4 regions of the Candidatus Nitrosoglobus terrae genome follow, and region 1 is predicted to be linked to each of the others. Evidence: predicted binding sites of a transcription regulator. Region 1 holds the regulator's gene; each other region holds the start of a gene.
What was found. Region 1 encodes sigma-54, which starts transcription at its own class of promoters, with help from an activator protein. Its sites were predicted from a motif close to TGGCANGNTNCNTGCTT; they were not measured.
Positions count from the first base shown of each region.

Region 2: the regulator sigma-54 is predicted to act here: its motif matches at 2,562-2,578, upstream of TAO_RS06370 (PEP-CTERM sorting domain-containing protein).
Region 3: the regulator sigma-54 is predicted to act here: its motif matches at 3,102-3,118, upstream of TAO_RS07770 (PEP-CTERM sorting domain-containing protein).
Region 4: the regulator sigma-54 is predicted to act here: its motif matches at 5,662-5,678, upstream of TAO_RS03990 (urease accessory protein UreD).

Region 1 covers NZ_AP014836.1:1,763,106-1,771,043, reverse strand. The annotation lists gene rapZ (RNase adapter RapZ) at 1-276, opposite strand, end outside; gene TAO_RS08390 (HPr kinase/phosphorylase-related protein) at 386-910, opposite strand; gene TAO_RS08385 (PTS sugar transporter subunit IIA) at 926-1,411, opposite strand; gene hpf (ribosome hibernation-promoting factor, HPF/YfiA family) at 1,431-1,751, opposite strand; gene TAO_RS08375 (RNA polymerase factor sigma-54) at 1,777-3,231, opposite strand; gene lptB (LPS export ABC transporter ATP-binding protein) at 3,300-4,025, opposite strand; gene lptA (lipopolysaccharide transport periplasmic protein LptA) at 4,037-5,443, opposite strand; gene lptC (LPS export ABC transporter periplasmic protein LptC) at 5,421-6,068, opposite strand; gene kdsC (3-deoxy-manno-octulosonate-8-phosphatase KdsC) at 6,001-6,534, opposite strand; gene TAO_RS08350 (KpsF/GutQ family sugar-phosphate isomerase) at 6,548-7,558, opposite strand; gene TAO_RS08345 (MlaA family lipoprotein) at 7,694-7,938, opposite strand, start outside.
Region 2 covers NZ_AP014836.1:1,341,427-1,349,364, forward strand. The annotation lists gene TAO_RS06360 (methyltransferase) at 1-791, shown strand, start outside; gene TAO_RS06365 (ThiF family adenylyltransferase) at 819-1,688, shown strand; gene TAO_RS06370 (PEP-CTERM sorting domain-containing protein) at 1,750-2,523, opposite strand; gene TAO_RS06375 (PEP-CTERM/exosortase system-associated acyltransferase) at 3,374-4,285, shown strand; gene prsR (PEP-CTERM-box response regulator transcription factor) at 4,467-5,816, opposite strand; gene prsK (XrtA/PEP-CTERM system histidine kinase PrsK) at 5,813-7,903, opposite strand; gene TAO_RS06390 (TIGR03013 family XrtA/PEP-CTERM system glycosyltransferase) at 7,927-7,938, opposite strand, start outside.
Region 3 covers NZ_AP014836.1:1,639,215-1,647,152, reverse strand. The annotation lists gene TAO_RS07780 (mannose-1-phosphate guanylyltransferase/mannose-6-phosphate isomerase) at 1-1,063, opposite strand, end outside; gene cysC (adenylyl-sulfate kinase) at 1,329-1,931, shown strand; gene TAO_RS07770 (PEP-CTERM sorting domain-containing protein) at 1,928-2,992, opposite strand; gene TAO_RS07765 (MraY family glycosyltransferase) at 3,442-4,413, shown strand; gene TAO_RS07760 (hypothetical protein) at 4,770-5,024, shown strand; gene TAO_RS07755 (HU family DNA-binding protein) at 5,072-5,518, shown strand; gene ygfZ (CAF17-like 4Fe-4S cluster assembly/insertion protein YgfZ) at 5,558-6,598, opposite strand; gene sdhC (succinate dehydrogenase, cytochrome b556 subunit) at 6,767-7,147, shown strand; gene sdhD (succinate dehydrogenase, hydrophobic membrane anchor protein) at 7,144-7,476, shown strand; gene sdhA (succinate dehydrogenase flavoprotein subunit) at 7,473-7,938, shown strand, end outside.
Region 4 covers NZ_AP014836.1:820,408-828,345, forward strand. The annotation lists gene TAO_RS03955 (ATP-binding cassette domain-containing protein) at 1-79, opposite strand, end outside; gene msrB (peptide-methionine (R)-S-oxide reductase MsrB) at 113-514, shown strand; gene TAO_RS03965 (FAD:protein FMN transferase) at 516-1,553, shown strand; gene TAO_RS03970 (hypothetical protein) at 1,873-2,769, shown strand; gene TAO_RS03975 (DUF411 domain-containing protein) at 3,136-3,624, opposite strand; gene TAO_RS03980 (sigma-54 interaction domain-containing protein) at 3,758-4,723, opposite strand; gene TAO_RS03985 (sulfite exporter TauE/SafE family protein) at 4,804-5,523, opposite strand; gene TAO_RS03990 (urease accessory protein UreD) at 5,839-6,663, shown strand; gene ureA (urease subunit gamma) at 6,681-6,983, shown strand; gene TAO_RS04000 (urease subunit beta) at 7,019-7,324, shown strand; gene ureC (urease subunit alpha) at 7,321-7,938, shown strand, end outside.

The DNA.
Region 1 (7,938 bases):
ATCATTAGCATCCAAGAAGATAATACGACACTCAATTCCTGTGCTTTCAATTTCCTTTAGAATCTGAGGAAATTGTTTTAATTCTTGGGAGAGATTACGCACATCGATACCAACAGCAGCTCGCAGTCGATTAGTACTTCCTTGCATTTTCTGGGCAAAATGGGGGAGAAGATCGATAGGGAGGTTATCAATACAGTAATAACCCTGATCTTCTAAAGCATGAAGAGCGATGCTTTTTCCTGATCCTGATACCCCGCTAATGATAATCAATCTCATTGGATCTACACTAGTTTTATTTTAAGCGAAGTTCATCTATGAATAATGTATGTATACAAAATAGAATATTATAAAAACTGTTATCTTTTTCTTAACCTAGCAGTAAGCATTAGATAGATTTATTTTGTCGCTTTTGTAGCTCAAGTAAGGCATCATAGTTTTTCAACCGTAGCTGATAATCTTGAACAGCTGTTTCTATCATGGTTGCCTGTGGAATATTTCCTGCTAAAGGTAAGGTAAGCTCAGTCATTTTAATGCCTAATTGCTCCCATTGGCCTAAGCTACGGGTTAGTGGCTCAATATACTTATTAGGAATAAGGCGAATAACGAAATCAAGTGGGTGATGATCAATAATAGCTTGATCGCCATAAATAGCGCGGATATTGATGACTCCTAGGCCGGGTACTGCTAAAAAATCCTGTAATATATAAGGACAGCTGCCTATTAGTTTAGTAGATCCTTCGCGATGAAAAATGGGAGTGTCATCAGCAATTAGATGGTGCCCTCGTCTAATTAACTCTAAAGCTAAACTACTTTTGCCAATACCGCTTTCTCCAGTTAATAGGACTCCTAAGTTAAAAATCACTAGCAGTACCCCATGGCCTATTGCGCTGCTTTGGCTAGGGGAATCCATTTCGTATGAGCTCGCTTAATGATTAATAATGTTATTGACTGTTGTGGTTTGTTCCCATTTTTTCAGGGCTTCTAGCAAAGTATTTGGATCTTTAGCATCTCGTAAATGGTCCCGTAGCTTATGGTTACGAAATATTGCTGCTAATTGGGAGAGTAGTTGTAAGTGAGTTTCTGTTGACTCTTCAGGGACGAGTAAGGCAAAAAATAGGTCTATTGGCTGCTGATCTATGGCATCAAAATCAATTCCTTGTTCTAGACGCATAAATGCAACTAAAGGGTATTGACTACTACTTATACGGGCATGGGGAATAGCGACTCCTTTCCCAAGGCTAGTACTTCCAAGACGTTCCCTAGCAAGTAAACGTTCAAAGATTTCTTTTGAGTCTACGTCATCTGCACCGTGCGCCAGTAACTCGCTAAGTTGCTCTAATACTCGCTTCTTGCTGCTGGCAGTAGCGCCAATAGCAATTTTTTGAGGAACTAGGATCTCGGTAACTCGCATGTGCTTTCTGTATAATTCTTTATTTATTTTTTTCTTCTATCCCCTCACTACGATGATGATCGTTGAGTTTATCTCGTTGTTTTTTAGTCTGTCGGTGTAATTTATCAACTAGATTATCTATAGCCGCATACATATCCTCATCTTCAGATGAAGCAAACACGCTAACCCCTCCAAGGTGCAAGGTTGCTTCAGCCTTTTTCCTTGTTTTTTCAACGCTAAGTACTACATGAATACTAGACAATTGATCGAAGTGACGCTCTAAGCGCTGGCATTTATTTTCTACGTAATGACGTAACGCTTGAGTGACTTCGATATGGTGACCAGTAATATTTATTTGCATAACTACTCCTATTGTTTATAGCAGGTTAGATTAAACGTTTTCGCTCATGAGAGGTGGATATATTTAGGAACTCTCGATATTTAGCAATAGTACGCCGCGCTACTTTAATTCCTTGCTTAGCTAGGTTTTGCGCAATTTTGTCATCGCTTAGGGGGTTGCGGGGATCTTCTACTGCAATGAGTTTTTTAATGATTGCGCGAATAGCTGTTGCAGAACATTCCTTACCATTTTGTGAAGCCACGTGGTTAGAGAAGAAATGCTTCAGCTCATAAATTCCTTGGGGGGTATATATGTACTTGTTAGTAGTCACGCGAGAGATAGTTGATTCATGCATAGAAATTGCCTTAGCGATATCATGTAAAACTAAAGGTTGCATAGCTTTATCGCCATATTCTAAGAATGCTTGCTGACGATCGATAATGCAGCAAGCGGTCTTAAGTAGCGTTTCATTACGATTATGCAGGCTTTTTAAAAACCAACGGGCTTCTTGGAGCTGGTTTTTAAGGTAGCTGTTAGTGAAACTACTATCCGCGCGTTTAATAAGATTAGCATAATAATTATTCACTCTGAGGGTGGGTACTATGTCAGGATTAAGCTCAACTTCCCAGCGGCCATTACCACGTTTAGTAACATAGATATCAGGTACTATATATTCTACTCTATTGGCTTGTATTTTATTTCCTGGACGAGGGTTAAGCGTTTGAATTAAGCGAATAGTCGCGAGTAGATCCTGTTCGGATAATTTCATTCCCCGCATTATTTGGGCGTAATCTCGTTTACTAAGTGCCTCTAGGTGGTGAGAAATCAGTTTTTTAGCGTCTTCTAACCAGAGAGTATCAGGTGGGTAGCGCTTGAGTTGTAGTAGTAGGCATTCACTTAGGTTACTTGCTCCAATACCTGGGGGATCAAAATTTTGTATGCGGTGTAGCACTACTTTGACATCATTAGGATCAATCACTATATTTTTTTGTAAATCTTGCATTATTTCTGTGAGAGAATCGCATAAATATCCCTCATCATTAATAGCATCAATAATGCTAGCTGCAATAGTAAAATCTTTTTTATCAGTAAAAGATAAATAGGCTTGCCCAAGCAGATATTCTTGCAAGGTTTCTTCATTATTTTTTTGGTGAGCTAAGTCTGATAAGATCTCCTGCTCGGAGGAAGTGAGTAACAATACGCTATCATAAGTATCGCTCCAGCTGGAATCCAAGAGTAAATCTTCAGGGATAATTTCCTCTTTTAGAGAGGAGTTTAATTCGTTATTGTCAGAATTACACTCTTTTTGTAAAGCATGGCTGGGTAAATATTCCTGATCCTCCTCGCTTTCAATTTGCTCTAGTAATGGGTTAGATTCTAGCGTTTGCTGAATCTCAGTTTGTAGCTCTAGGGAGGAGAGCTGCAGCAGGCGGATTGCTTGCTGCATTTGGGGGGTCATGGTGAGCTGCTGCCCCAAGTGTAACTGAAGAGAAGTTTTCATGTTTGGAAAATCTGTTGTTATGGCAAGATTAGCTATAATATTAAGCAATAAATGTGCCACAAAGGCAGCTAAAGATAAAAATTATATCCTAAATAAACTTCTTTTACCCGCTCATTATTAAGAATTTCCTGAGGCTCGCCTTTAGCAATGACCTCCCCTGCATTAACAATATAGGCATGTTTGCAGATCCCGAGAGTTTCTCGAACATTATGATCAGTAATTAAAACGCCAATGCCGCGGGCTATGAGGTGCCGAATAATACCTTGGATATCAAGTACTGAGATAGGATCAACGCCAGCAAAAGGCTCATCTAATAATATAAACTGTGGATCTACTGCCAGTGCACGAGCGATCTCAACTCGTCGACGTTCCCCGCCTGAGAGACTCATGCCTAGGGTATCTTTTACATGCATAATATTTAATTCATGTAGTAAACTGTCGACTAAATCCTTGCGCTGAGGCTTTGTCAGATCGGATCTAGTTTCAGCTATAGCAGCAATATTGTCAGCGGCGGTTAGCTTACGAAAAACTGAAGCTTCTTGGGGAAGGTAGCTGATTCCTAGACGAGCGCGACGATGAATAGGGTAGTGAGTAATGTCATGGTGATCTAGGGAAATTAGCCCTTTATCAGATGGAATTAATCCCACTAACATATAAAAACAGGTCGTTTTACCTGCACCATTTGGGCCTAATAATCCCACAACTTCACCGCTTAAAAGCTCTAGAGAGACATCTTTAACAACCCATCGAGATTGATAGCGCTTGGCGAGATGATCTGCTGATAGTCTGCTCATGGATAATGTAATTATTTCGGCTGACTGGACTCTAGTAGTTGAATAAATCTCCCTTCGGCCCAACCTTCCAGTAGCTCGCCTTCTACGAGGGCAGTGAGATAGATCCAGGCTCCTTTGCGATCTATAATGGTGATTTGGGTATGGGGCTGAAGAAGGGCTACCTTGTTACTTTTAATATTAGCGCTAGCGTATAAACTTAGCCAATCTGCAGTGCGACCCCGATCTTGTCCGATCTCAATTTTTTGATTTTTAACTATCTGATTTTTAGAAGATTCTATAGGGATGGGAGAGGGGTGCGTAGAATTCATACTTGTTTCGGGTAATTGAATAAATTTTTTCTCAGCCCAACCTTCCAGTAGCTCGCCTTCTACAAGAGCAGTGATATAGAGCCATTCATCCTTGCGATCTATAATAGTGACTTGGGTCTGGGGCTGAAGACGGGCTACCTTGTTACTTTTAATATCAGTGCTAGCGTATAAATTTAGCCAATCTGTGGTACGATTTTGAGCCTGCCTGCTTTCAGATTTTTGATTTTTAACTACCTGATTTTTAGAAGATTCTATAGGGATGGGAGAGGAGGATATAGAATCTGTATTTGATTCAGGTAACCGAATAAACTTCTTTTCGACCCAGCCTTCTAGCAGCTCACCTTTTATGAGCGTAGTGATATGGAGCCACTCATCTTTGCGATTAATAATGGTGACTTGAGTACGTGGCTGGAGAAGTATTATTTGGTTACTCTTAATATTAGCGCTATCGTATAAAGCCAGCCAATCTGTGGTACGGCCTTGATCTTCTCCGCTTTTAAGCTGCTGATTATCGGCTACCTGATTTTTAGGAGGAGCTGCTAGAGATGGTGTAGAATCTGAGTTTTTAGGAGTAGAGTTAGAATTATTGGGTGAGGGTTCGACTTCATCAGGGCGGATAGTAACGTGTACACGCCCAGATCCAGCTTTAGAGCCTTGGCCTCTGACAATACGGTGCTCTGTATCATATACAATCCGATCTCCAGTAAACTCGTTTGTACCTTGCCAAACATGGGCTTTTTGGAAGAGATAGATAGTGGCATTATCGGCATGGTATTCTATTTTGAGGGCTTTAGCTCGCATATCTTCACTATCATCATTAGATTGCTGCCGATACCAAGCAGGCTGACCTTCCGCAATGGCTTTCTTGATTTTTTTCTCTGGAGTATAAAAAATAGTAAGCGTATCGGAGTCAATACGTAAATTGTCTTGGGTAAGGTGTACGTTACCATAATAAATAGCAACCTGTTTGCGGTTGTCTAGCTCCCCTCGATCAGCTTCAATATGAATGGGTTGCCCTGAATCGTTAGAGAAAGCTAAAGCAGTTTCATAAGCTAGATTTTGGGTAATAAGCCAAAAAATTATTAATCTAAGGCTTATCTGCTGCGGCATAGTCTCCTCTAACTTGAGATAAAATTTCTACACGCTCCTCTTTAAAGTAGATTCTGGCGCCTATACCATCAGTTCTTCCATAATTATCTAATAAAGTAGCTGGCTGCTGAGTCTCAGCATATTTTGCAGCAGGCTCAACTCGTACATCTCGAGTTAATATCTTCATGTGGCTGGTTTGGGAGCTGTCCTTAAGTTGATGGATAATTACTTTACCCAGAAGATAAATTTCATCACCATTGCTATTAGTCAGCCCCCGCTCAGCAATAACATCCCAGCTGGGAGTTGCAACCTGATGATAAAACAACATGTGAGGTGCAGTGATATCTATAGTGTCGTTATCGGGATAATGAGCCATATAAGCGCCTGATAATTGGTAGAGAAGTAAACCTTTCTGATCTATCACTGTTGAGATAAACTGCTCCATAAAATAATCTATAGTACGTGAGTTTGAATCGATATTAAGGCTGGGCTGGGATGTAGGTTCTTCACGCAATAATTCCCAAGCGGTTAAAGTGGCGATAAGTACAAGCGCTACAATACCCCAAGTGCGCGCTGATTTAATAATGACTCTCCAGTAACGCTTTGAAAGTGCCTTGAGCTTCCATAATGAGTTCACAGACGTCACGAGCAGCACCTCGTCCGCCTACGTTAGGAGTAATCCAATGGGCATGCTGTTTGACTAGGGGATGAGCATCTTGGACAGTAATCGCTAACCCTACTCGCTGCATGATGGCTAAATCCACTAAATCATCGCCTACATAAGCAATTTCATGGGGTTGGAGTTTACATTTTTGTAGTAGGTGTTCATAAGCAGGTAGCTTAGGTTGTTGTCCTTGATAGACATCAATTATTCCGAGATCTTTCATGCGATGGTCAACAACTAGCGAGGTTCGGCCAGTAATGATTCCAATCCTAACTCCCGTATGCTGGAGCATTTTCATCCCGTGACCATCCCGTGCGTGAAAAACTTTATACTCTTGGCCATTGCTGCCAAAGTGGAGTCCACCATCGGTCAATACTCCGTCAACATCGAAAATAGCAAGCTTTATTACTAAAGCCTTGTCTAAGATATCATGCGTAGGGTGAAGCAATTTAATCGCCTCTTTATAAGACACCTGCTCGAAGCAGGTCGTGCATGTTTAAAGCACCAATTAAATGCTGGGACTGATCAACAATTAAGAGCGCATTAATACGATAACGTTGCATCATTTGTAATGCCTCAGCTGCAAGCAGATCAGGACTCATGGTTTTATAGTGGATGGTCATTACCTGGGTAATAGGTGTGGTATGGATATTAATTTCTCGGTCTAGAGTTCGACGTAAATCACCATCGGTAAATATTCCTGCTACGCAATTTTGTTTATTCACTATAGCGGTCATTCCTAATCCTTTTCGAGTCATTTCCAGTAAAGCGCTACTCAGGGAAACCTCATCTGTAACAATTGGAATTTCTTCCCCTGTGTGCATAATATCGTTAATGCGAAGCAGGAGACGCCGTCCTAGGCGGCCCCCCGGATGAGAGCGAGCGAAATCTTCTGCCGTAAATCCTCGCGCCTCTAATAAGGCAATAGCGAGAGCATCACCCATTGCCAGGGTTGCTGTGGTACTTGCAGTTGGAGCCAATCCTAATGGACAAGCTTCTTTTTCTACGCTGATGTCAATGTGAATATCAGCTGCTTTTCCAAGGGTCGACTGTGGTTCGCTGGTTAAGGCTATCAATGGAATACCGAGGCGTTTTATAAGGGGGAGTAGAACACAAATCTCCTCAGTTTCTCCGGAATTGGAAAGAGCTAGCACCACATCTTTTTCAGTGATCATACCTAAATCCCCATGGCTAGCTTCTCCAGGGTGGACAAAAAAAGCAGGGGTACCGGTGCTAGCAAGGGTTGCCGCAATTTTAGCGCCGATATGGCCTGATTTACCCATGCCGAGGATAACAATACGGCCTGTGCAGGCCAGCATGTATTTACAAGCAGTAACAAAATAACTATTAATCCTAGATTTTAATGCAGCAACTGCGTTAGCTTCAGTTTCAATGACTGCTGCTCCTAACTGGGCGAGTCGTTTATCGATATCGTCGCCTATTGAAGATAAGCCTAATGGATGGGGTGTCATAGTAATTTTTGAGCTAATAAAACGTTTCTAGCGTTATTCTAGAATTAACAGGGCGCAAAAGCTGAGCGGTTAAGGGTTTTTCCCTAACTATATTATATGAGCTGAGCTAGCTTAGGGATATGGTTGCTGATAATCTTATTTCTGTGATGATAGCGGTTTTGAGGGGATCTCAGTAGGAACTGGAGCAGGAATTTCGGCAGGCTCTTCAGGTGCACCTTCATCATCAAATTCGAATTCTTCTTCCTTAGACATTTCACTTTCAGGTATTTTGCCGTCATATACTAGGAATTTCCGGCGCTGCAGATAAGCCTCGCGAACATAAACATAGGGGTCTAAAGCTGCTTGTTGCAAGATATCCGTAGCTTGAAGAAGATCTGCTC
Region 2 (7,938 bases), 420 kb from region 1:
TAATTGAGGAAATACTGGTAAGCGAAAAACCAAACTCATTTGCCCCTGTTTTAGGCTGGCAACGTTATATTGTCTACGAGGGGTTAATTGATTTTGTTGAATCCCTTAAAAAAAACAGTAACATCGGCCTCAATCGTTTTCCTGGACAAGGCAATACTCTTTATGAACGCCTCGCCAGCGATCCCTTTAGAGAAAGGGTCTTTCAAGACGCTATGAGCGCTTTATCCCATCAAGCTAATTTCTGTCTACACAATTTAGAAGCGCTAAAAAACATAGGACATATCGTGGATGCTGGCGGGGGGGGGGATGGCACAAATGGGATTTCACTCTGTAAACACTACCCCAAAATAAAGGTCAGCATTTTTGACTCTGAATCAGTGTGTAAAATAGCTACACAGCATATTGAAAAAGAAAACTTATCAGAACGTATAAAAACATGGCCAGGTAATTTCCTCTATGATCCTTTTCCAGAGAATATAGATGCGGTTCTATATGCCCATATCTTCACCATCTGGTCGCCTCAAACAAATTTAGCCTTATTGAAAAGAACCTACGAAGCCCTGCCTAAAGGCGGGAGTGTCATTATTTTTAACATGATGGGCGCTGACGATGATAGTGGTCCCATCAGTACTGCCCTCGGATCACCCTATTTTCAAGCAATTGCAACCGGTGAAGGGATGCTCTATTCAAAAGCTGATTATGAAAAATGGCTTAAAGCATCTGGTTTCTCAATTATCGAAAAGCATGATCAACTCCCACTTAATCATGTAATACTGATAGGTAAGAAATAAAGCAAAAATATTGAATAGGTAAAGCTCATGACAAATTTTGATTATGATACCGCTTTTATGAGAAACCGAGGGTTTATTAGCCTCAGTGAACAGCAAAAACTTAAGCAAAGCCGAGTAGCGATTGCTGGATTAGGAGGCACTGGGGGTGCTCAATTAGCGGCACTGAGCCGACTTGGAATAGGGCGCTTTAATCTTGCCGATCTGGATGAATATGAGCTGAAAAACTTTAATCGCCAGTATGGGGCCACTATGAAAACGCTGGGGGAGCAAAAAACCACTGTAGCTCAAAATATCGTGCAGGATATTAACCCCGATGCATGTGTAAAAATTTTTGACAGTGGTATCCACTCTGGCAATATAGAGTTGTTTCTTGAGGAGGTGGATATTGTGGTTGATTCACTGGATTTCTATTGCTTTAAGGAACGATTTCTTCTTTATGCTGCAGCCAAAAAGAAAGGCTTATGGGTATTGACCTCCCCTCCGCTGGGTTTTGGTTTTACGTTACTGTGCTTTGATCCAACCGGAATGGGGTTTGAAGAGTATTTCAACTTTAACCCTCATGACAGTGAGTTTGAGTTATCGGCAGCATTCATCGCTGGGCTTGCCCCTAAAGCCTATATGTTTCGATACCTCGATCAAGCTGGGCTTGATATCGACAACCACCAGTTACCCTCTGTTTCCCCCGCCCCTTTTATAATTGCTGGCGTGATTGCGACCCAAGTGTGTAACCTGCTCTTATCCAAGGTAAAACCGGTAGCGGTGCCTACTGTCATTCAATATGACGCTTTACTTCACATCTATAAAAAACACCAGCTTAGATGGGGAATGAAGGGGCCACTACAACGGATCAAAAAAATGATCTTGCAGGCTAAGCTACGTAAAGCAAAGCCCCACTAAGCTAAGCTTAGTAGGGCTTTATATTAGTAAGATAAAAGCTTACGTATGTTACGAGCTGGCGTTATGCTTTTTTACGACGCACTGATGAAGAAGCCGCTAGCCCAAGCAAACCAATGCCTAATACCGCTAATGAGCTAGGCTCAGGTACAGTTTTCAGAGTCAAGCTACCACTGACCGCATAACCATTAGTTGCGCCACTATTAAAGATACTCCCTAAAGAAATAGGGTTATTACCTACATTGCCCAGCTGGCTACCGCCAGTCGCCTGTAAAAATCCCGAGCCAGAACCTGCTGTAATTTTTTGCAGTGATCCACTATTGATAAAAGATTGCAAGACAACGTCTTGGGTACCGTTGCTACCCACCAAACCCCCAATAGGAGCGCCAACAGCACTTAAAAAGAGGCCTGTTGAAGTACCTGTGATAGTGCTCTGATCCTGACTAAAGCTACCCGTTGGCTTAATACGGCTATTAGAAGTATAGATATTAAGCGCACCACCCGTAAACAAAATTTCAATAGGCGCAGTTGTTCCGCTTATAGTATCAGTCCTAAAGCTATCAAAGGTTATATTCAGAAATTCGCCACCATCACCAGACTGCCACACCGTATTACCATTAACGTCATTAATGGCATTTACATACCCTACGCCCTCAAGCATATCACCCATCTGTGTAACAGGTCCCTTGCCATCGGTAGCCGCTGTTCCTTCATAAATAGTTGAAACTGTAAAAGAGCCGCCTTTGGGGATAGAAGGAATAGCCCAGCTCACATTAGCCCATAAAAAAGCGTTGGCAAGGACAAGAATAAGTTTAGTTTTAAAGCTCATTGCATTCATGGTATTCAATCCTCGGAAAATGAAAGGTAATAATACTTATGCAATAGATAGGCCAATATTAAATTTTAATGATAAAACAATAAGATATAAATAATAGAAAATTCTAATGATTTTATTTAATCCTAATATGTAAAGAAACATGACAGTTAAAACCCTGCAAATAGAGTAAGAAAGTAATTTTACAGCAGAATATTTGTATTTAAACTATTGTTTTAAAACATAAAAATAAAAAATAAACCTACCTATGGCTACTCAAAAAATAATATAAAATTTTTTGACACATACCGCAGATATCCCACCCTATTTATGTTACTATGCACTTGAAAATTAGAGACCTATCTGGCTTTGCAGATTAAGATAAAATCGGCAGCTGCTTTCTAGCAGCCACTATTAGCTGGTTTTAGTAAGGCTCAACTATGAGAAAGGTAATTAAATGATTTTGAAGGTTTGAGTATTAAACAAGTACCCTGCCCAAACAAAACAGCGATTAATAGCAGCCTGTATCAATTCAGGTGGCGATGCTTTCTTATTTATTCATATAGATATCACGATAGAGAAGTTACATTTAGATTTGTATAACTAACTGTAAAAGGAAATACGTCTTGTTAACAATATCAACTAAAAAATATAGCCAACCCTATAGATATTCTCCTCTACTAGATTCTGTCTTTTCAAAGAATTATCCCTGTCTTTGCACTTAAACCATAGCCGAAGCACAGTGCATTTCTAGTTTAATTTAAGAAAACCGATGAATCCTAGTTATCCACTATGAGTAGCCTATTAAGCTGCTCTAGTTTGAATAATCAGGATTTTAAGCATCTTATAATTCATCAGGTGAGAGAGAAAAATCATGCATATTTCCACTTATCATCCGCGCAGCTTTCAGCAAACAGCTAATAGTAACCTAGAATTATCCCGTATCCATAGATTTTTTTTACAGCATTTTGAGGTACTAGAAGCCAATAGCTCACCTCATCTATTAAATGAGGTGTATACTTTACGCTATCAGGTGTATTGCCTTGAAAATCCTTTTGAGGAGGCTAATCGTGTCTATCGCCAAAAAGAAAGGGATATATTTGATGAGCATGCTTTACATATCCTGATCCGCCATAGAAATACGGGCGAATCTATTGCAACTGCTCGACTAGTACTCCCTAATCCTTCTAATTCTCGCTATCAATTGCCCCTCGAACTTCACTGCACTACCCTACGTAAAGCCGCCTTAAAGCATTTAAGAAATTCAACAGTCTATTCACCCGCAGAAATTTCTAGGCTTGCAATCTCAAAAAACGCTAAACAGCAGATTATAGATACGCTTCCAAAACTGATAGGGCATATTAGAAAATTAACCGACAATCAGACTTATTGGAGTCGCTTACTTCACTCCCACCTGACCTTAGAGCTGCTGGCGGCTGCAATGAAATTGAGCTATAAGCATGGAATTACTCACTGGTATTCACTTGCCACACCAGCACTCATCAGAGTTTTAAATCGCTTTGCATTTCAACTTACCCCTATTCATCCCGTCATTGAGCATCGGGGCAAGCGCTATCCATGTTTAAATAATTTAAAAATCTTATTGGCACATACCTACCAAGAGTGCTCCGAAGCTTGGAACATCTTAACCAGCAACGGTGCCTTATGGCCTGATTCTATCCATAACGTGCTATCAGAATCAGAGGAACATGGAATTAAACCCAGCTTATCTGAGCTGTTTTTTAACCATAGTAAAGCGCCTGTAAAAAGTATGGCTTTAAGCTAAATTTACCCAAAACGCTGGGTAATAATAATTACAATAGCCTATTTTCTAAATTTTTATAAAACTGGATAAGAAGAGATAAGAGCATTGTATTACTCTAAATCAGTGAGCTTAGTTTCCCAATACTTGTATAACTTAGTGAATATTCCAATTATCTATAACCTAAGATAGCTACTATGCTTCTTTAGCTACGCATCTCATATTTATCCAGTAATGCATATAATGTAGGGCGGGTGATTCCAAGCAACTCAGCAGCCCTTGATAAATTGCCATTTACAATAGCCACCGCTCGGGATAGGGCCTCACGCTCACTATGCTCCCGTATTTGGCGTAAATTCAATGATAAATTTTCCTGCTCTACTGAAATGGATAAACCCAAATCTTTCGCCGTAATACGGCTACCCTCTGCCATTACAACAACCCGTTTGATGCAATTCTCAAGCTCCCGCACATTACCAGGCCAAGAATATCGCTCAATGGCGGTCACAGCATCATCGGTAAAACCTCTAATCGCTTTACTATAAGTTTGTGCAAAGCGATCAAGTAAAACCCGAGCAATAGCTACCGCATCACCTAAGCGCTTTCGTAAAGGCGGAAGGGTAATAGTAATTTCAGAGATTCGATAATAAAGATCTTCTCGAAATTGGTCTAGGCTAATAAGCTTTTCCAGATTCTGATTGGTTGCGCAAATAACGCGAGCATTTACTGGAATCTCCTCCCGCCCCCCTACTCGTTCAATGACTCGCTCCTGTAAGAATCGCAACAGTTTAGCTTGTAGACCTTGGGGTAAATCTCCAATTTCATCTAAAAATAACGTTCCCTTATCAGCATATTCAATCTTACCGCGGTTTTGTCGAACAGCGCCGGTAAAAGCGCCTTTTTCGTAACCAAATAGCTCGCTCTCTAAGAGATTTTCTGGAATAGCAGCGCAATTAATAGCTAAAAAAGCCTGATTATTGCGATGACTCATTTTATGTAAAGATCGAGCAATGACCTCTTTCCCAGTACCACTTTCACCTAAAATAAGCGCAGTCACATCTGTAGGGGCAATTTTCTCAACCGTATGGCAGACTTTCATCATCTCGGGACTAACCGCAATAATCCCCTCTAAAGGAAACCGATCGGCCCGCAAACACCGATTTTCCATCTCTAGCCCATAAAGCTGATAAGCTCTATCAATGATGAGCTTAAGCGTGCTTGGATCAATAGGCTTTGAATAAAAATCATAGGCACCCGCGCCTACTGCCCGCACTGCATGCTCTCGGCTATCGTTCCCAGTAATAACAATAATTTTGGTATAAGGCGCAATAGTTAAAATTTCTCGTAAGGTTGCCATACCCTCACTAACCCCACCAGGATCTGGTGGCAAACCAAGATCTAAAGTCACTACCGGTAGCTCATGGCGACGCACTAGCGCAATAGCTCCTTGACGATCTTCCGCCGTTGCAATTTCATAATCGGAAAATGACCATTGCAATTGCTTCTGCAATCCAAGATCATCTTCCACAATCAAAAGATTTTTTTTATCGCTCATGAAACCGCCTTTTTCAGATCTGTTATCTGGCTTTTCTCTATTTTACTTTTAGGCACTTTCAATATAAAACAGGTTCCTTTACCTAGGGTGCTATGAACCTCCATTTCTCCTCCAATGGTGTGAATATATTCCCGGGTCTCAAAAACACCAATACCCATACCTGTCAGCCCCTTAGTACTATCAAAGGGACGAAATAAGCGCTCCCGAATAAATGCGGAATCCATACCCTGGCCAGTATCTTCAATTTCTATTTGAATCCATTCTTTTTTATCCTTTATTCGCAAAATAACCCGTCCTTCAGCAGACGTAGCTTCTTGGCTATTCTGAATCAAATGCCCTAAAACAGCACCGAATCGATCTCTATTAGCATGTATATTAAAAATAATCCCCCCTTCCTCCTCTAGCTCTGGCAATGGCTGGCGAGCAGCGTAACGAATCACCAGCTCTTGGGCTAACATTCCTAAATCAAAATGCTCCTGCTGCTCACTCTTACCTGCGCTACGAAGCTGACTCATAAGCCGTTGCATACGTTTAACCGCATGCTCAATAGTTTGTAGTGCATCATCAATAAACTTTGGATTATGCTTATGATGGCTAGCATTACTTACCAATAAAGATAGCTGGGCAATTAGGTTTTTTAGATCGTGGATCACATAAGCAGAAAAACGATGAAAAGCAGCAAATTGTTGAGCTTCAGCCAACTGCTTGGCAGCTTCTTGATAGGCTAAATGGCTAGCAACTTGCCTACCAACAGTACGCAAAAGATCCCGATCTTCCCAACCTAAAGTGACCCCAGCCTGAGATCGGGCTAAAACTAAAAAGCCAATCAATAGCTCCCTATGAATCAAAGGAACAACAAGCCAGAGATTTTTAAAGTTAGCAAACCAAGCAGGCATAGCTACAGTATGAGCCGCTGATCCTTTGGCTCCTTCTTCTATGATCCACTCTTGTTCGCATAAAAGGGAAATAAATGATGAATGCATAGACTCCGAAATACTTTCAGGAAAAGGAAGATTCCAACTATAAATCGGCACATAATGCTTTTCCTTTAGCTGCCATAAGATTCCTGCTGGACTCTCTACAATCTGAGCCATTGCTCGAACAATGCGTTCCCCTAGAGGAGTTGAAGAATCCTCTGACAGTAAAGTAATCAGGCGCAACCATTGATCGCGATAATCATATTTATAGTTAAAGAAATGCTTACTAATAAAAACCCTTAGTTTAGCCTTTAATCGATCAGAAGAGAGTAAGGATAAAAATAGTAATCCAGCCGCAAAGAAAAATACGGCTTGAGCTAAAACTCCCCAAGATTCACCAAAATAACGAACATAATAGCCAGCGCTGGCCATGGCTAATAAATATAGCCCTGCCCCTAAAAAAGTAGCAGTATGAAACACCATCCATCGAGACACATAAACATCAGGTGACCATTGAAGATTACGCGCTGCTGAAACCGCGATAAAAGGAACCACTATGGCATTTACTAACCCACGAGCAAACCATACCCCAGCATCGATTGCTTGCAATAACAGAGCGTCCGTGTAGAGAAAAAAATCATAAATAAATAACCCGCCAAGACCTAGACATAGGTATTTAACTGCCCATCGCTTCTCTCGGGGAACAGATCGTAGTAACTGCTCTACCAACATTAAACCAATAATGGCAAATGATATTTGCCCTATCAGTACAGTTTTATAGTTTAGGAGGCTAGCGAAATTTCCTGATAGAAAAAACTCCCCTAACAATATTCCTATTTGTAAGGAGACTAAAATAAAAATTAGTAAAGCAGTTCTACGAGCAAGGCTTTGAATTTTATAATCAAAGCTAAAACCTAGCGCCTGAAGAAGAAAAGCATACCAAGCACCATCTCGAAGAGTCTCCATGATTTGAACCCAAGGAGGTAAAAAATCACTCACATAAGAAGCATAGGCTGAAACAGCAAGCCATACCGTATTTATTCCCACCGCAGCTAGCAGTAATCCACCTGAGCGACTCTGGCCACGATAACCAATCACGAGCACTATAAATAGCACTGTAAAAGAGACCGCGCCTACACCATAGCTAATCAGTCCTAGATTAGTGCCCATAGCATGTATTCATAAGGGTAGATTTAGCGAGCGCC
Region 3 (7,938 bases), 120 kb from region 1:
CGTGCTCTTTATGTACTACCAGTACCGCATCTGCTGTCTCAATAATCATAAGATCTTTAAGACCAATTGCAGCTACCATCCGATGTTCTGCTAGGACTAATGTGTCTCGAATATCCTCAAGGAGGACGTCACCTCGTATCATATTGCCATTTTCATCTCGAGGATTAGCGTCCAGTAGACTTGGCCAAGAACCAACATCTGACCAACCTGCATTTAAAGGGATAACGGCAGGAGAGTGAGCGGGGCTTTCAGCAGTCAATTTTTCCATAACCGCATAATCGATAGAATCATGAGGGCAAGATACAAAGGCAGTACGGTTGATTCGAAAAAAATCCCCATCCTGAACCCCTTCAGATATCGCTTGATAGCAAGTTTTCTCGATCTCAGGGGCATAGTTTGAAATTTCTGCTATCCACGCTGATGCTCGAAGCATGAACATACCGCTATTCCATAGATAGCCGGCAGATTCTAAGTAATGTTGCGCCGTTTCCTGATCTGGTTTTTCTACAAACGCCTTAAGGGTAAAAGCTTGAGGCGCAGAGGCTAAATGAGCTATTGTATTTGGTAGTGGTTGCCCTATTTGAATATAACCATAACCTACTTCAGCTCGAGCAGGGATGATACCAAAAGCCACGATATGATTTTCTTGAGCCAGTCGATATCCTACTTGAACAGCGGCTTGAAAGGCGGCAATATTGGTGATCACATGATCAGCTGGCATTGCTAGCAAGATACAATCCTCATCTAGTTTTAAAGTTGAAAAGGCGGCTAGCGTAAGGGCAGGCGCGGTATTACGGCCAAATGGTTCTAAGATCAACTGTCGAGGAACAACGTTAATTTGCCGCATTTGCTCTGCAACTAAAAACCGATGCTCCTCATTACACACTATCAACGGAGGAGAAAGAGGGATATCAGAAGAAATACCGTTAAGGCGGGTAAGTGTATCTTGAAGCATGCTACAGGCGCCCACTAACGATAAGAGTTGCTTAGGGAAATGCTCTCTAGAGAGGGGCCATAGGCGAGTCCCTGATCCGCCTGAAAGTATTACGGGCTGTAGCAGCATAATAATATTATCCTTATCGTGATTAGCTTAAATATAGCCTCATTAGTGGCTTGTAAATTATATTTGAAACTCAAAATTTGGTTATCTAAGTGAGCGTATTTTACCGAAAATTACTCCTATATCTCTACAGTAAAAAAAGACTGACTATTATCATTTTGCAGGTTTAAGGAATTCATTGGGAATCTTATGATCAATACTATGATGTTTGCATTATATTGTACTAAGCGAGCGCTATTTGAATGTAAGCTCCATGGAATAAAATATTATGGCTTCAAGTAATATTATATGGCATAAACCTGTTGTTAAACGCGCTGATCGGGAATGGTTAAATGGTCATAAGAGTACCATTTTATGGTTTACGGGCCTATCTGGTGCTGGTAAATCAACATTAGCCCATGCAGTTGAGTCGCGGCTTTTACAGCTAGGATGTCGAACCTTTGTTTTTGATGGAGATAATGTCCGCCATGGTCTTTGTGCTGATTTAGGGTTTTCGAAGGAAGATCGATCCGAAAATATTCGCCGCATTGGTGAGATGTGTAAGCTTTTTGTAGAGGCAGGAGTGATTGCGCTTACAGCCTTTATTTCTCCATTTAGACAGGATCGTCAGCGGGCGCGCGATCTTGTGGCTGAGGGTGATTTCTTAGAAATTTATTGCCAAGCTCCCCTTGCTATATGTGAGCAACGGGATGTAAAAGGGCTATATAAGCGGGCGCGGGCTGGAGAAATTCCTGAGTTTACGGGAATTTCTTCGCCCTATGAAGCCCCAGAAATACCAGAATTAGTCGTGAACACTGGTACTCAAGATATAGAAGAGTCTGTGGCGATGGTAATTAATCTGCTAAAGTCCCGATCTATTATATTGGATTAGATGATTCTATTAAAAAGGATAGGGGGTTTACTTAATTTCCTGAAATAAAGAGAAAGCAACAATATGCCCCCCATCATAAATAGAACTAAGCTACTCGGTTCAGGTATATCATGTATTTGAGTAAGATCGGAATAAAGTGTATACCCTAGATCTTGGAGAATTCCTAAATCTATAGGGCTATATTGTCGTTTTTCTTCACCTCTAAAAGAGAAAGGATACATTAAATCACTGCTTACATCGAGATGAGCGAGGCTTGAAGCACTCCATGTGCTGGGGGCATAGACTTGAACTGGCTTACCGCCATTGGCTAAATTGGCCTCTGTGCCGCTAAAATAAATATCATTACTGACCAAATCTGTGGTTGAGCCGATAAACTTTCCGGCAGAATTAAAAAGTGGGTCCCCATCGCCCAGCACCAAGTGGCTATCCCAAGTAGTAAAAACGCCAGGGTTACTATCGCTGATTTGGCTATTCCCAGCTTCATTAAGCAACGTTCTGAAACCTAGTGCATGGGTAATTTCATGCAAAGCGACACTGTAAAGATCATATTGATTGGCAGCTGGAGTATCGAGGCTGCTATTCCAATTTTTGCCAAAATTAAACGTCACAAGTCCATCATAAGAAGATGGATAGGGGTCAATACCGGTCATGATATGATCAAAGGCTAGGCCATCTTGAAATCCGTTGAGACTTGGAAAATAAAGCGAGCTACCGGCCGCCAGATTACTGCTATTAGGCAAATTATTTGAATCTTTAACCTCATAATCTAGGGTGCCATTGGAATCAATTACGGTATTCAGGTAATCAAATACAGCATTCAGGGTATTACGACGCTCTGCCCCAAAAATAGGATCGTCAAAGCCAATGCCAGTATGGTTGACCATATCGTCGTAGGTGATATTAAACACGATGGTTGCTTGGGCAGTTGAAACACTTAGACTCCATATAGCTATGGTGAATGTTAATATGAATGAGATTTCATGGACAAAACGCTGAAATTGCATAGATAGGAGATGATAACAATTCAAAATGATATTTTTTCTCAAAAAAGTAATTTCCATAGTTGATTCACGCCTCATCACTTTTGTTATAATTAGCGAGTAAATTTCTTTAAAATTCTATCGTGTAAAAGCTAAATGTAAGATTTTTATACGGTATGATTAAATAGATAAGCAATTTTTATTCCATAGATAAAAAATAAATAAATACAATAGATTAGCTAAAATAATAGCAGGTCTGAAAGGAGGGTTGTAAAAAATATTTACACTTTTTAGCGCTTTGGCGAACGGTAGATCAAGATATTTCAGAGATAAAATATGGATATAATTTAATGGTTTAAGGGCAATAGGTTTCTAATAGGATTAATAAGTTTTTAAAGTGTAAAAATATGACAAATTGATAATGTTATTATTCAGCACCATCACCTCGTTTTTTAGGTTGCTCTAAATTTATTTTGGCTATTCCGTTGTTAGCGTCACTGCTGATATCTTTCTTTTTATCCTTAATCCTAGTGGGCTATTTTCGGCGCTATGCTACACGTAAAGGATTACTGGATATCCCCAGCGCTCGTTCTTCTCATCAGCTACCTATCCCAAGAGGAGGGGGTATAGTCTTCGTCGTCCTATGGCTTGGAGCGATCTTGCTAAGTGGGGGAGATGAGTTATCTTCCGATGATATATCGCTTTTTTTTCCAGGGGCGATTTTAGTAGCTGCTATTGGCTATATGGATGATCACCATAATTTAAGTCCGTTAGTACGGATTTTAGTGCATTTTATGGCAGCTTTAATAACTCTCTATTTTTTACTCCATATCCCTCCCTCCTACGATAGCTTGAAGGTACTTAGTTCTCATTGGTTAAAAGGGCTAGGTTTAATATTGCTCATCGTGTGGTCTATTAATCTATTTAATTTTATGGATGGCATTGATGGCCTCGCTGGAGCAGAGGCTTGTTTTATATTTCTTATCGGGGGCGGGTGGTTATGGGAGGTAGGAGCACATCATTACGCCTACTTTGCTTGGCTACTGGTAGCCACCGTAGCAGGTTTTTTAGTGTGGAATTGGCCGCCCGCTAAAATCTTTATGGGGGATGGCGGTAGTGGTTTTCTGGGGTTTTTAGTTGCAGTTTTTGCGCTTGCGGGAAAAATCTATTGGAATATTCCGATTGTGCTATGGATGATTCTCTACGGGGTATTTTGGTTTGATGCTACGGTCACTTTGCTACGGCGAATCCTCGTTGGAGAGCGTTGGTATCTTGCCCATCGCACCCATGCCTATCAGCGATTATATCAGGCAGAGGGGTCTCACCGTAGATCTCTATTAAGGATCATGGTGATAAATACCGTATTAGGGATAGCTGCCCTTTGGGGAAATATACATCAAGACGCGATTCCATGGCTATTTTGTGGAGTACTGATAGTACTTGGTATTGCTTATTGGCGGGTTGAACGGTTACAGCCCATGCATCCTCTATCAAGATTATAATAAGAATTAACTTAAATTTGATCATATAGGGAGTTGAATGTAATAATAATTTAGCTCTATATAAATTAATAACAAATAACAAATAACAATTAAAGGACTCTAGTGACAGAATTTTCCTTTTCCTCTCGGTGTGGCTTCGTCAAGCAGCTTAGGGTTAGGAATGATGGCCATGATATTGGTGACTCCAATAGAGGTGAAGGCTCAATTATGTGGTTAGGTTGGAGCAAGTAGGCAATAACGTAGTGGCTACCGGCAGCGGGGCATTTGATTTGGATGACTTGCATCTGTTAGCACAATCAAAAATCAATACTACTAGTGATTTTGTTTAGGGGACAGAAAACGGATTAAGTGTTGGGTTGAATATAGAGTTAGGCGCTACTCTTAATCAATTAGATCTAACCTCCGATCATACCATGATAGCTGCTGTTACTGGTGCCATTGTTAACAATAGCGGTGCTGCAGGAAATGTAGCTGCCACCTATATTGGGTTACCGGTGATTAGTTTTGGGATGGAGGAGTACGTCAATGGCAATATTAACGGAACGCTAGCTAACTTCGCTTCTGTTTTCTCTTATGGGTTTACAGCAGCGATCAAACTTCCTGTAAACTAATAATAGGTAACAATTAAGCTGTGCTTCTATAAAAAAGGAGAGATAAAGTGAAAAAAGTTTTTTTATTAATGTTGATGACAGTTTCCTTCTCTGTGGTGGCCGCTAGCGATAAGTCCGATTCGGTAGAAACACAGAAGATTGAAAAACAACAAGGGCAGGTTGCTAAAGATAAACATAAGACTGCGAAATTGGAGAAGGCTGAGAAAAGCCAAAGACAAACCTCAAATGATAAAGATCTAGCAACGCGTATTGCTAAACAAGCAGGAATAGATCAAGGGCAAGTTGAAAAAGTCCTATCTTCATTTAAAGAACAAGTTATTGGGAGTTTAAAGGCTGGAGAGGAAGTGCGCCTTAGCAATTTTGGTAAGTTTTATTCTAAACACATGGATGCGCGGGAAGTACGTAATCCTAAAACGGGAAAAGCTACTCAAGTTTCTTCTCGAAATTATTTACGATTTAAAGCCTTTGCTTCTGGGAATAAACAGCTTAATTGATAATAGATAAGATATTTATATCTTTCTTTTCTTAGAATTTCATAGAGGTACTTCATAGGGAAGTTTTTGGAATATAAGCTTTGATTTCATTTCATTGTTGAGCACGATTTCGCCTTTTTCAAGGCTAGCCGTATGCAGAACTACTAAGCTGTCGTAGCCGCCATCTAAGGTTGACTCGGCGGCTACAATTTCCCCTACATGCTCTTTATCGTTATTGTTGGATACATAAAGGGGATCGGCTGGCTTAGGTGGCTTATCTGTAAGGATATAAGCAAGCAACATTCGGCGGCTAGGTTTTCCTCGGTAGTGCATTCGGGCAATAATTTCTTGTCCAGGGTAGCAGCCCTTAGTAAAGCTCACCCCTCCGCTAAGTTCTAAATTGACTTGCTGGGGAATAAATAACTCTTGGGTTTCAGGATAAATTCTAGCGATACCTGCGCGAATTGTGAGTAATTCCCAGATACGAGTGCCTACTGGATCAGCAGCTTTTTTAAGTTCATTCCAAAGTTCTTGAATAAAGTTAAACTCCCCCATGATCTCAAATCGAGGTAGCTGATCTGGCATTCTAATAATACAGAGATTAGGGGTTTGATATACTTCATTGGCTGTAAGCGGTGTTATATTTAATAACTGTGCAAGCATATTATCGGCCTGTAGACCCGCTAATCCAAAGCGGCAATAATGGTCGCTATCATTGATAAGAGATACACGAGTACGCAAGATATATATGCTGAGTCTTTTTAGCGTAGATTCTAGGATGCTATGAGGAAGGCTTAAGTAAAAATGAGTGTTCCACTGAAAGAGTTGAAAAATAGCGAATAATCGGCCTTTAGGATTACATAATCCCGTTAATTGGCTACGCTGATCATTAACTTCTCTTATATCATTGGTCAGTAGATTTTGGAGAAAAACACGAGCCTCTTCACCAGCAATGGCAATTAAGCCTAAGTGAGATAAATCAGTAATAATAGTATTAGGAAGAGCGGCTAATTTTTCCCGAGAACCTCTAAAATAGAGTACGCTATCGTTCTTAAAAACTGCGCCTGCTTGTATCAGAAAGGATCGCCATTTCTGCTCCATTAGCTGATTTTCTCCCTTGGTGATGATGTATACCGTAGCCGTTAGTTAATAATCCACATTGCTTTGATATAAGCCAATTAGCGCTTTATTTAAAAACTAATTTAAAATAGACTCAACCTTAGAGAAAAAGATAGGATTATATAAACTAAATGAGTCAAAAAGGAGCCAATGGCAAATAAAAGCCTTCGCCCTACTTTTTTTAACCTAGCTTTGATTCGTTTTCAGTCGAATGCGGTAGCTTCTATTTTACATCGTCTCTCTGGGATTACTCTTTCGCTATTAATTCCTGTTTTTGTTTATTTATTTGATCTGTCTCTTCGAGATGAAGAAAGCTTTTCTCGCGTAATCCAATTTTGCAATCATCTGGGGGTTCAATTAGTAGGTATAATAGCTCTTTGGGCGTTGATTCAGCATATTCTGACTGGGATTCGGTTGTTGTTGTTTGATGCTCATATTGGCGTAAAGGATTGTCGCCCTAGCCGAGGTGCCTATGCTGCTATTATTTTAGCGATAATAGTAACGCTGCTGATTATAGGAATTTTATTGTGAAAGGAGTCATGGCGGGCTTACGGGCTTGGCTAGTGCAGCGGGTAACTGCCATTGTCATACTAGGGCTATTGCTGCTATTTTTTGTTTTTGATCTTACCGAATCCCCGTTTAAAACTTTTGAGGCTTGGACGGCATGGGTGAATAGCCCATTAATAAGCATCATGATCGCGCTTTTTTTTGGTGCCCTTCTGTTCCATGCTTGGGTAGGATTGAGAGATATTATTTTGGATTATGTACATACTACGGTGCTGCGTCTATTTTTCTATTCTTTGGTGGCGATAGGGTACAGCAGTGTAGGTTTTTGGGTGATTAGAATATTGATGCGATGAATTTACCTCGGCGATGTTTTGATGTTTTAGTCATTGGCGCAGGTGGAGGAGGTTTGCGAGCGGCCTTGCAGCTGTCTCAGGCAGAAGCGAATGTAGCTGTAGTCTCTAAAGTTTTCCCTACCCGTTCCCATACGGTGGCTGCTCAAGGAGGAATTAATGCAGCATTGGCTAACGTATCTCCTGATAACTGGCTATGGCACATGTACGATACAGTGAAGGGAAGTGACTACCTAGGCGATCAGGATGCAATAGAGTATATGTGTCGGGCTGCTGCCCATTTGGTAATAGATCTGGAGCATGCGGGTGTTCCCTTTTCTCGATTAGAGAACGGAAAAATTTATCAACGAGCTTTTGGGGGTCAAAGTCAGAATTTTGGTGAAGCACAAGCTGCTCGAACCTGTGCTGCTGCCGATCGTACAGGACATGCTATTCTTCATAGTCTATATCAACAGAATATTAAAG
Region 4 (7,938 bases), 940 kb from region 1:
CTGGATGAATAGCAAGGCTAAAATGCTCAAATAATAATCGGCTACCTTGCCTTAGGGAGATGTTTTGGAAACTTAACATAGAATCTTAATTTAGGAAGGAGAAATTGAGTTGATGAAAAATAAGATTTATAAATCCAAAGAAGAATGGAAAGCTCAACTAACCTCAGCCCAATATCATGTTACCCGAGAGGGAGGGACTGAGCCTGCTTTTAGTGGTCAATATTACCATTATCAGGAAAAGGGAATATATCATTGTATTTGCTGTCATCAGCCGTTATTTAGTTCGGCGCAAAAATATGAATCTGGAACCGGTTGGCCAAGTTTTTGGAGTCCAATTAATGAACAAGCAGTGGACACGGGCCCAGATAATAGCCATGCTATGCATCGGATTGAGGTTTTATGCCCCCGCTGTGATGCTCATTTAGGTCATGTCTTTAATGATGGCCCTGAACCTACGGGGCAGCGTTATTGTATTAATACGTGCGCGTTAAGTTTTGAAAAAAGCTCCAAATAAATTGAAGTTAATTTTAATTTTAAGCCTCTTATCTTCTTTAGGAGGATTAACCAGTTGCTCGGATCCTGCTGAAAATCGTTTAACATGGTTGACGGGAACGACGATGGGTACCGGTTATTCAATTAAGATCGTGGGTCTTCCCGCTGGAATCGATTCTAAAGCCCTAGAGCATAGTATTATTAAATTGTTGGTAAATATTAACAGTGTGATGTCCACCTATCAGCAAGATTCTGAGCTTTCTCGTTTTAATCGTAATCATAGCACTCAATGGGTGGCTGTATCATCCGCGCTGGCCACAGTGGTCACAGAAGCCCAAAAAATTAGCCAGCTTAGTCAGGGGGCTTTTGATGTCACCGTAGGATCTTTAGTCAATCTATGGGGTTTTGGGCCAGTTCACCTTACGAGTGAAATACCTTCATTGCATCAGATAGAGCAAGCAAAAGAGCAGGTTAACTTTAACCTGCTAAAGATACGAAGTTTGCCACCTGCTTTAAAAAAAGAACGAGGGGATCTTTATGTAGATCTCTCCGCTATTGCAAAGGGTTATGGGGTCGATCAGGTAGCAACGCTACTGGAATCCCAGGGGATTAATAATTATTTGGTGGATATTGGGGGAGAGGAGCGACTTAAAGGATATGGTCCTAAAGGAACTGCATGGAGAGTTGCTATTGAGCAACCGCTAGCGGGAGAGCGTAAGGTGGCCCATATCCTTGATCTGACAGTGGGCGCTGTGGCAACTTCAGGAGATTATCGTAATTATTTTGATCAGAATGGTAAACGTTATTCCCATATTATTAATCCGAGTACAGGTTGGCCAATCACTCATAATCTTGCCTCAGTGACAGTATTCAGTGCTACGGCGATGGAGGCAGATGGTTTAGCCACTGCGATTTTGGTACTGGGTCCAGAACAGGGGTTTCAACTGGCTGAACGAGAGCAGATAGCGGCCTTATTGCTGATAAAAACGCCAGCAGGATTTAGGGAGGAAGTAACGACTCACTTTATGAGCAATTTTTTACTGGGAAAGTCTGCAGAATAGTAATTAACCAGAAGCTAGCCTGTTTTGATAGGCTTGAGATCTATTGCCTCCCATAAAGCCTTATTATCATTTAAGGATGTTACTCTTTTCCTTTTAAAAACAGGTTATTTAATCAAGCCCCCGTGAGCTAGTTTCAACAACGTTCGTTAATTATAAACGGCAAGCTAAATGTGTCGCTATTATCCGTGGTGACATGGCCAGTTATTATAAATAAATACTTATGTTTTTTCCTTTACAAAAAAAAAATAATAAATATATTTAATAATGAAGTACTTCATATGGCCATAAATGAGAATGAGTTTTTAATGAGGTAAAAAGTGTGAGCAAGCTACATTTTTATAGAAAAATTAACAAACACATTACTTGGTTTGCAGATGGAGAGGGTACTATAAGTGAATCTAGTGAATTTACAGTGGTTATTACTGATGGGAGTGTCATAAAGGGCATTGTCTATCAAATCATCCAAGGTCAATCACATTCCGGAGACTTGTATCACTGCCTAGCGGGCGCGAATAGGGGCGAAACGGCGAGATTCAAAAAGGTAGCAGATCTTAGCAGCATATATACAAATGAAGAATATCTTGGTGCGGCGAGCGCCCTAAATGCGGCCTTAAAGGCAACAGAAAAGAGAGTTAACATCGAAATCGCCCCTGAGGATTTTAAGACTCTTAAAGCTGGTAATTATAAGTTATGTTTCGCCAAGAAAATTGGTAACTTTGAGTACAACGTGGTATGGCAATCTTATGACAAATATTTCGAAATTAATGATTTTTCGTGGACCCCTCAGTTTCAAATCTTTGGGAGCAATATATTTCAGGAGGGTGTGAAAGTAAAAACTAGCACGAGATTAGTTAACATCGGCCTAGGGGAAACGATTACGCTCAGTAGTGCAGGTCAGTTTGGAGATCCAACAACAAAAGGTCGAGAGACTAGCATCACGATGATCAACGATTATGGCCTCATACATCCAGGTTTGAGTCAATTGTCCACTGGAGTTGAGGGTGAAGAAATAAGTACAGCAATTTACGTTGCACCGTCACAAGCTGTGCTTGGCATAACTGAACTAACGCCGGTTGAGAAGGTATTGGTCTGGTTTGAGCAAAACATCGAGACCAGTACAATGTTCAGTAACGCTAGATCGAGGGAAGTGGAGGTTGATCTCACATTCGTAGATTCTGTAACACGAATCTACAAAAATGGGCTTTGGCTTAAGTAAGTCACTTACGTTAATCACCGTAGATTAAGGGTATAAGCAATCGGTTCTGAAATTTTTTCAGAACCGATTTGCTCGAACGCTATCAATAAATAATAGATTATGTATTGGAAGCCCAACGCAAGGAGAACAAGAAGTTGCCGAAGAGTTACGCTGTACACTTGAACTAAGCTCAAGTACTCCTCGGAGGGCCAATAGGTATAGGGCGGAAACCCTTGGAGTTCAGTACAAAACAGTGCAAAAGCCGAAATGGATAGGATAATAACCGTAAAGTAGGGCGATCCCTTAATCTAGTAAAAATAAAAGAGTAATATAAAATCCCTAATACACATCCAGCACTATTATCTCTATCTCTCGTATTGGATCAGATTAATAATTTCGATACTCACTAAAAGTTTTAATGTTACCTTCCTTATCAAACTGAAGAACGTGGAAAGGATCTTTTTTGCCACCCATCTCCATTCCCGGAGTTCCTTTTGGCATTGCTGGAACAGTTAAGCCTACTACCTTAGGCTGCTTAATGAGTAGTTGTTTGATATCATCTGCGGGAACATGGCCTTCAATAGCATAACCGTTGATAATGGCAGTGTGGCAAGAGGCCAGTTTAGGAGGAATCCCATACTGTTGTTTAATAGATTGGACATTATTTGTGGGGATATCTTCAATAGTAAAATGATGCTTCTCTAGATGCTTAATCCATTGCTTACAGCAACCACAGCTAGGGTCATGATATACAGTGATGTTAGAAGGGCCAAAATAGGAGATTTGAACTTTATCCCATACACTTTCTCTGGCTTGGGAAGAAGCAGCAAATAAAGCCAGCAGAAAACCTAGGCTAAACTGAAGTATTAATCTCATTATTTACTCCAAAAGATAAGCTGATAAAACCTAATTTTATCATTTTTAGTCTTTAAAGAAGACAAGATTATAAGGATAGGTACCTTAACTTTAGTGGGTGAATAATAAAACATGGAATTTATACTTTGGCTATTTATGCTTGGATGGCATATTTTTGTAGCCGATAACATAAAGTATCTCGGCTAATACCTAGTAGCTTCGCGGCTCTAGAACGATTTCCCTTAGCTCTCGTAATAGCTTGGTGAATGAGTTCTATTTCTACCTGTTCTAATTCAAGGCCGGCTTCTGGCAAATGAATCAGCGGTTTTGCTTCTGTTGCTGTAGGTGAACCAAGCTCGCCACGAACATCAAATGGCAAGTTTTGAGACTCAATGGTTTTTCCAGGCAGTAGTACTACCATGCGCTCGCAAAAATTACGAATCTCCCGAACATTACCCAGCCAATGGTAGCTATTTAGGATTTGTAACGCAGTTCCGCTAAACTGCGGGGGGGTAAGCCCATGTTGCTGTGAAAAATAGGCGCAAAAATGTTTCAAAAATAAATTTATATCTTCTTTTCGCTCTCGTAATGGCGGGATTTTTAAGGGTACTACATGAAGGCGATAATAAAGATCCTGTCGAAAACGATTTTCTTGTATACGCTGATTTAGATCGCAATTAGTAGCAGCAATAATACGTACATCACAGCGATGAGTAGTGGTATCACCAACAGCTTGGCATTCTCCAGATTCTAAAAAACGAAGCAATTTAGCTTGAATAGCTGGAGAGAGCTCATTGATTTCATCTAGGAGTACAGTACCGCTCTCAGCGGCTCGAAATCGTCCTAAATGATCATGAGTGGCTCCAGAGAAAGCACCTCGTCGGTGGCCAAAAAGCTCTGATTCAGCTAAGCCTTCAGGGAGAGCAGCGCAATTAATAGCCATAAATGGCTTATTCACTCGGCGGCCTTCAGTATGAATAGCCTTGGCCATTAACTCCTTGCCAGTACCTGTTTCCCCGATAATCAATGTGGTAACCTCTGTTGCTGCTACCATCCGGGCGCTACGTAGGAGGGACTCAAAACTTGGGGCTTTACCAATAAGGGCATCAAACCTATTCATCTTATCACCTGAATACCAGCTTAACTATTGGCTATCTTTAAAGTATATATTAACTTATTTTTATGGCTATTATGAGTCTCTTAAGAGGAAAAAATAGCAAATAAGTTAATGAGCGCTATAGTTATGATTAATAAACCAGCGATATGGCGTAAGCCCTTTAATTTGGCTAAATGAGTCATCCAAATAGTAAAAATGCCTGCGCTCATCACTGCGGGTAAGGTACCGATACCAAAGACAAGCATGGTTAAAGCACTTCGAGTTCCACTACCCGTGGTAGCTGCAACGGCAACGGCATTATAAACTAAGCCGCAGGGCAACCAACCCCAAATAGTACCAAATATAAATGCGTGCTTTAAGGTACGAACGGGTATTAATTGTCGCCCTAGTGGCTCTAGCTTGCGCCACAAAGGTACACCTAACCGATCTACTCTGGCAAAGCGAGGAAACCAATTGGCAATATACAGTCCTGTTCCCAGCATAATAAAGGATGAAATAGCCTGTAATACGCTATGTCCTGAAATTCCAATTAACACTACTACAGGATGGCTAATGGTGCCTAGGAGTTTTACTAGCACTCCCATGATTAATCCCATAGTGATATAGCTTACAATGCGGCCAATGTTATAAGCAAAAATAAAAGGTACTAGCCGTTTTTTATGGTTTCGTACTTCCCGTGGCAGACTTAGGGTTAGTGTGCCGATGATGGCACCACACATAGCAACACAGTGTAAAGCGCTTAATAAACCGAGCAGAAATGCAAAGGTGAAAGAGGTCGTAAAAAGAGGATCAAAATGAGTCACAGATAGAAGGATAAATGAAGAGGTTAGCTACTGATTAGTCAAGCACTAATTTTGATTGAATTGATACGTTATCTATGATAAAAACCACTCATTTTTAAAACGCAGCAATCCATACCGAATAAAAGATCCTAGTATCTTTCGCACAATTTCTCCTTTATGGTGAGGCTGTAAGCTTTGTGAGATACCCTGCTGCTATAGAGTGAATGATCTAAGAGTTACAATATACCTTAAGGAGAGTGGTAATTAAATGTACAGAGTAGGGTACTGCCTTTTGGCAGAAGAAGTCACAGCTTCCTATCCTTATAATAATAAATAATGTCCATTGAGCATTCTTTTGCATGGAATGCTCACCTTGAGCTTGATTATCAATGGATAAAAGGACGTACTGTACCGGTCTTGCGGCGCCATAAAGGTCCGTTGCGAGTACAAAAGCATCTCTACCCGGAAGGGGCAGAAATTTGCCAGCATATTCTTTTGCATCCCCCTGGTGGGGTTGCAGGGGGTGATATGTTAAATATCAAGATAAACGCTGGACCCCATACCATGGTGCAGTTAGTTAATCCAGGGGCAGGAAAATGGTATCGTTCTGATTTACCATCCTATCAAAATATTAAGCTGCGCGTAGAGTCTGGCGCTACTTTAGAGTGGCTCCCTCAAGAATCTATTTTTTTTTCAGGCTGTCAGGCTAACTTAGATACCACTGTTGAATTAGCTGCTAATGCCAAGTTTATTACTTGGGATATTATTGCCCTTGGGCGGCCTGCCAGTAGTGAACTTTTTAATAGCGGGTCTGTGCGTCAACGATTTCGCTTATGGTGTAATGGCCGCCTCCTTTGGAGTGAGCGGATGCAATTGTTTGGAGGTGGACAGCTGCTTAAATCACCCATAGGTCTAGCTGGATATCCTGTAGCCGGTACGCTCATTGCGAGCGGAAAGATAAGTGATCATTTGTTAGCGGTTTGTCGTAATCTTCCTGTTGAAGGACGGGGCGGCATTACGCAGCTACCTGGGCTTATTATTGTTCGGTTTATCGGTTTAGAGGCAGAAGCTGCACGCCACTGGTTTACTGCCTTGTGGCGACAGTTACGCCCCGCTTTAGTAGGGCGTTCAGTTCATTTTCCCCGTATCTGGAGTACTTAAGAAATTAAGGAGAGTCTATGGAGCTTACGCCTAGAGAGAAAGATAAGCTACTCATTTTTACTGCAGGCCTTGTTGCCGAGCGACGGCGCGCCCGAGGCTTGAAGCTCAATTACCCAGAAACAGTGGCTTACATCTCTGCTGCTCTATTAGAAAAAGCCAGAGAGGGTGCCAGTGTTGCTGAGCTTATGCACTACGGTACAACCCTGCTAACGCGAGATGAGGTCATGGAAGGAGTACCAGAAATGATTCCTGATATTCAAGTAGAGGCGCTTTTTCCAGATGGCACTAAACTCATTACCGTTCATCAGCCTATTGTTTAGAGCGGTAACTGATAAATAACTAAGGAGCTATATAAATGATACCTGGAGAAATGCAATTAAGAGATGAGGAAATTGAGCTTAATGCAGGCCGCAATACACTTACCATTAAAGTGGCGAATACGGGCGATCGACCTATTCAGGTAGGCTCTCATTACCACTTTTATGAAGCCAATAACCATTTAGCTTTTGATCGAGCGCAAGCTCGAGGGATGCGCCTAAATATCCCAGCGGGAAATGCAGTGCGTTTTGAGCCTGGGCAGAGTCGTACTGTGGAACTAGTAGCACTCGCTGGCCGTCGCCATGTTTATGGTTTTAGCGGCCAAATTATGGGGGCACTATGAAAATTTCCCGTCAAAATTATGTTGATCTCTATGGTCCAACGGTAGGGGATCGGGTGCGTTTAGCGGATACTGACCTATGGATTGAAGTAGAACGTGATTTTACTACCTATGGAGAGGAAGTTAAATTTGGTGGAGGTAAGGTCATTCGCGATGGGATGGGTCAGAGTCAGCTGCTCGCTGCTGAAGTGATGGATACCGTAATCGTTAACGCCTTAATTCTTGATCACTGGGGAATTGTCAAGGCGGATGTAGGTATTAAGAATGGTAGAATTGCGGCTATTGGCAAGTCGGGTAATCCTGACATTCAGCCCAATGTGGATATCTTTATTGGGGCAGCCACTGAAGTGATTGCTGGGGCGGGTATGATTCTCACCGCTGGAGGAATTGATACTCATGTTCATCTTATTTCCCCGCAGCAGATAAATGAAGCACTGAACTCGGGTATCACTACTATGATTGGCGGGGGTACGGGTCCTGCTGCGGGTACCTGCGCGACTACCTGTACCCCTGGCCCTTGGCACCTCGGGCGTATGCTGCAGGCCGTGGATGTTTTTCCGATGAATTTCGGTTTAACGGGTAAAGGTAATGTGAGCTTACCTCTGCCCATTGAGGAG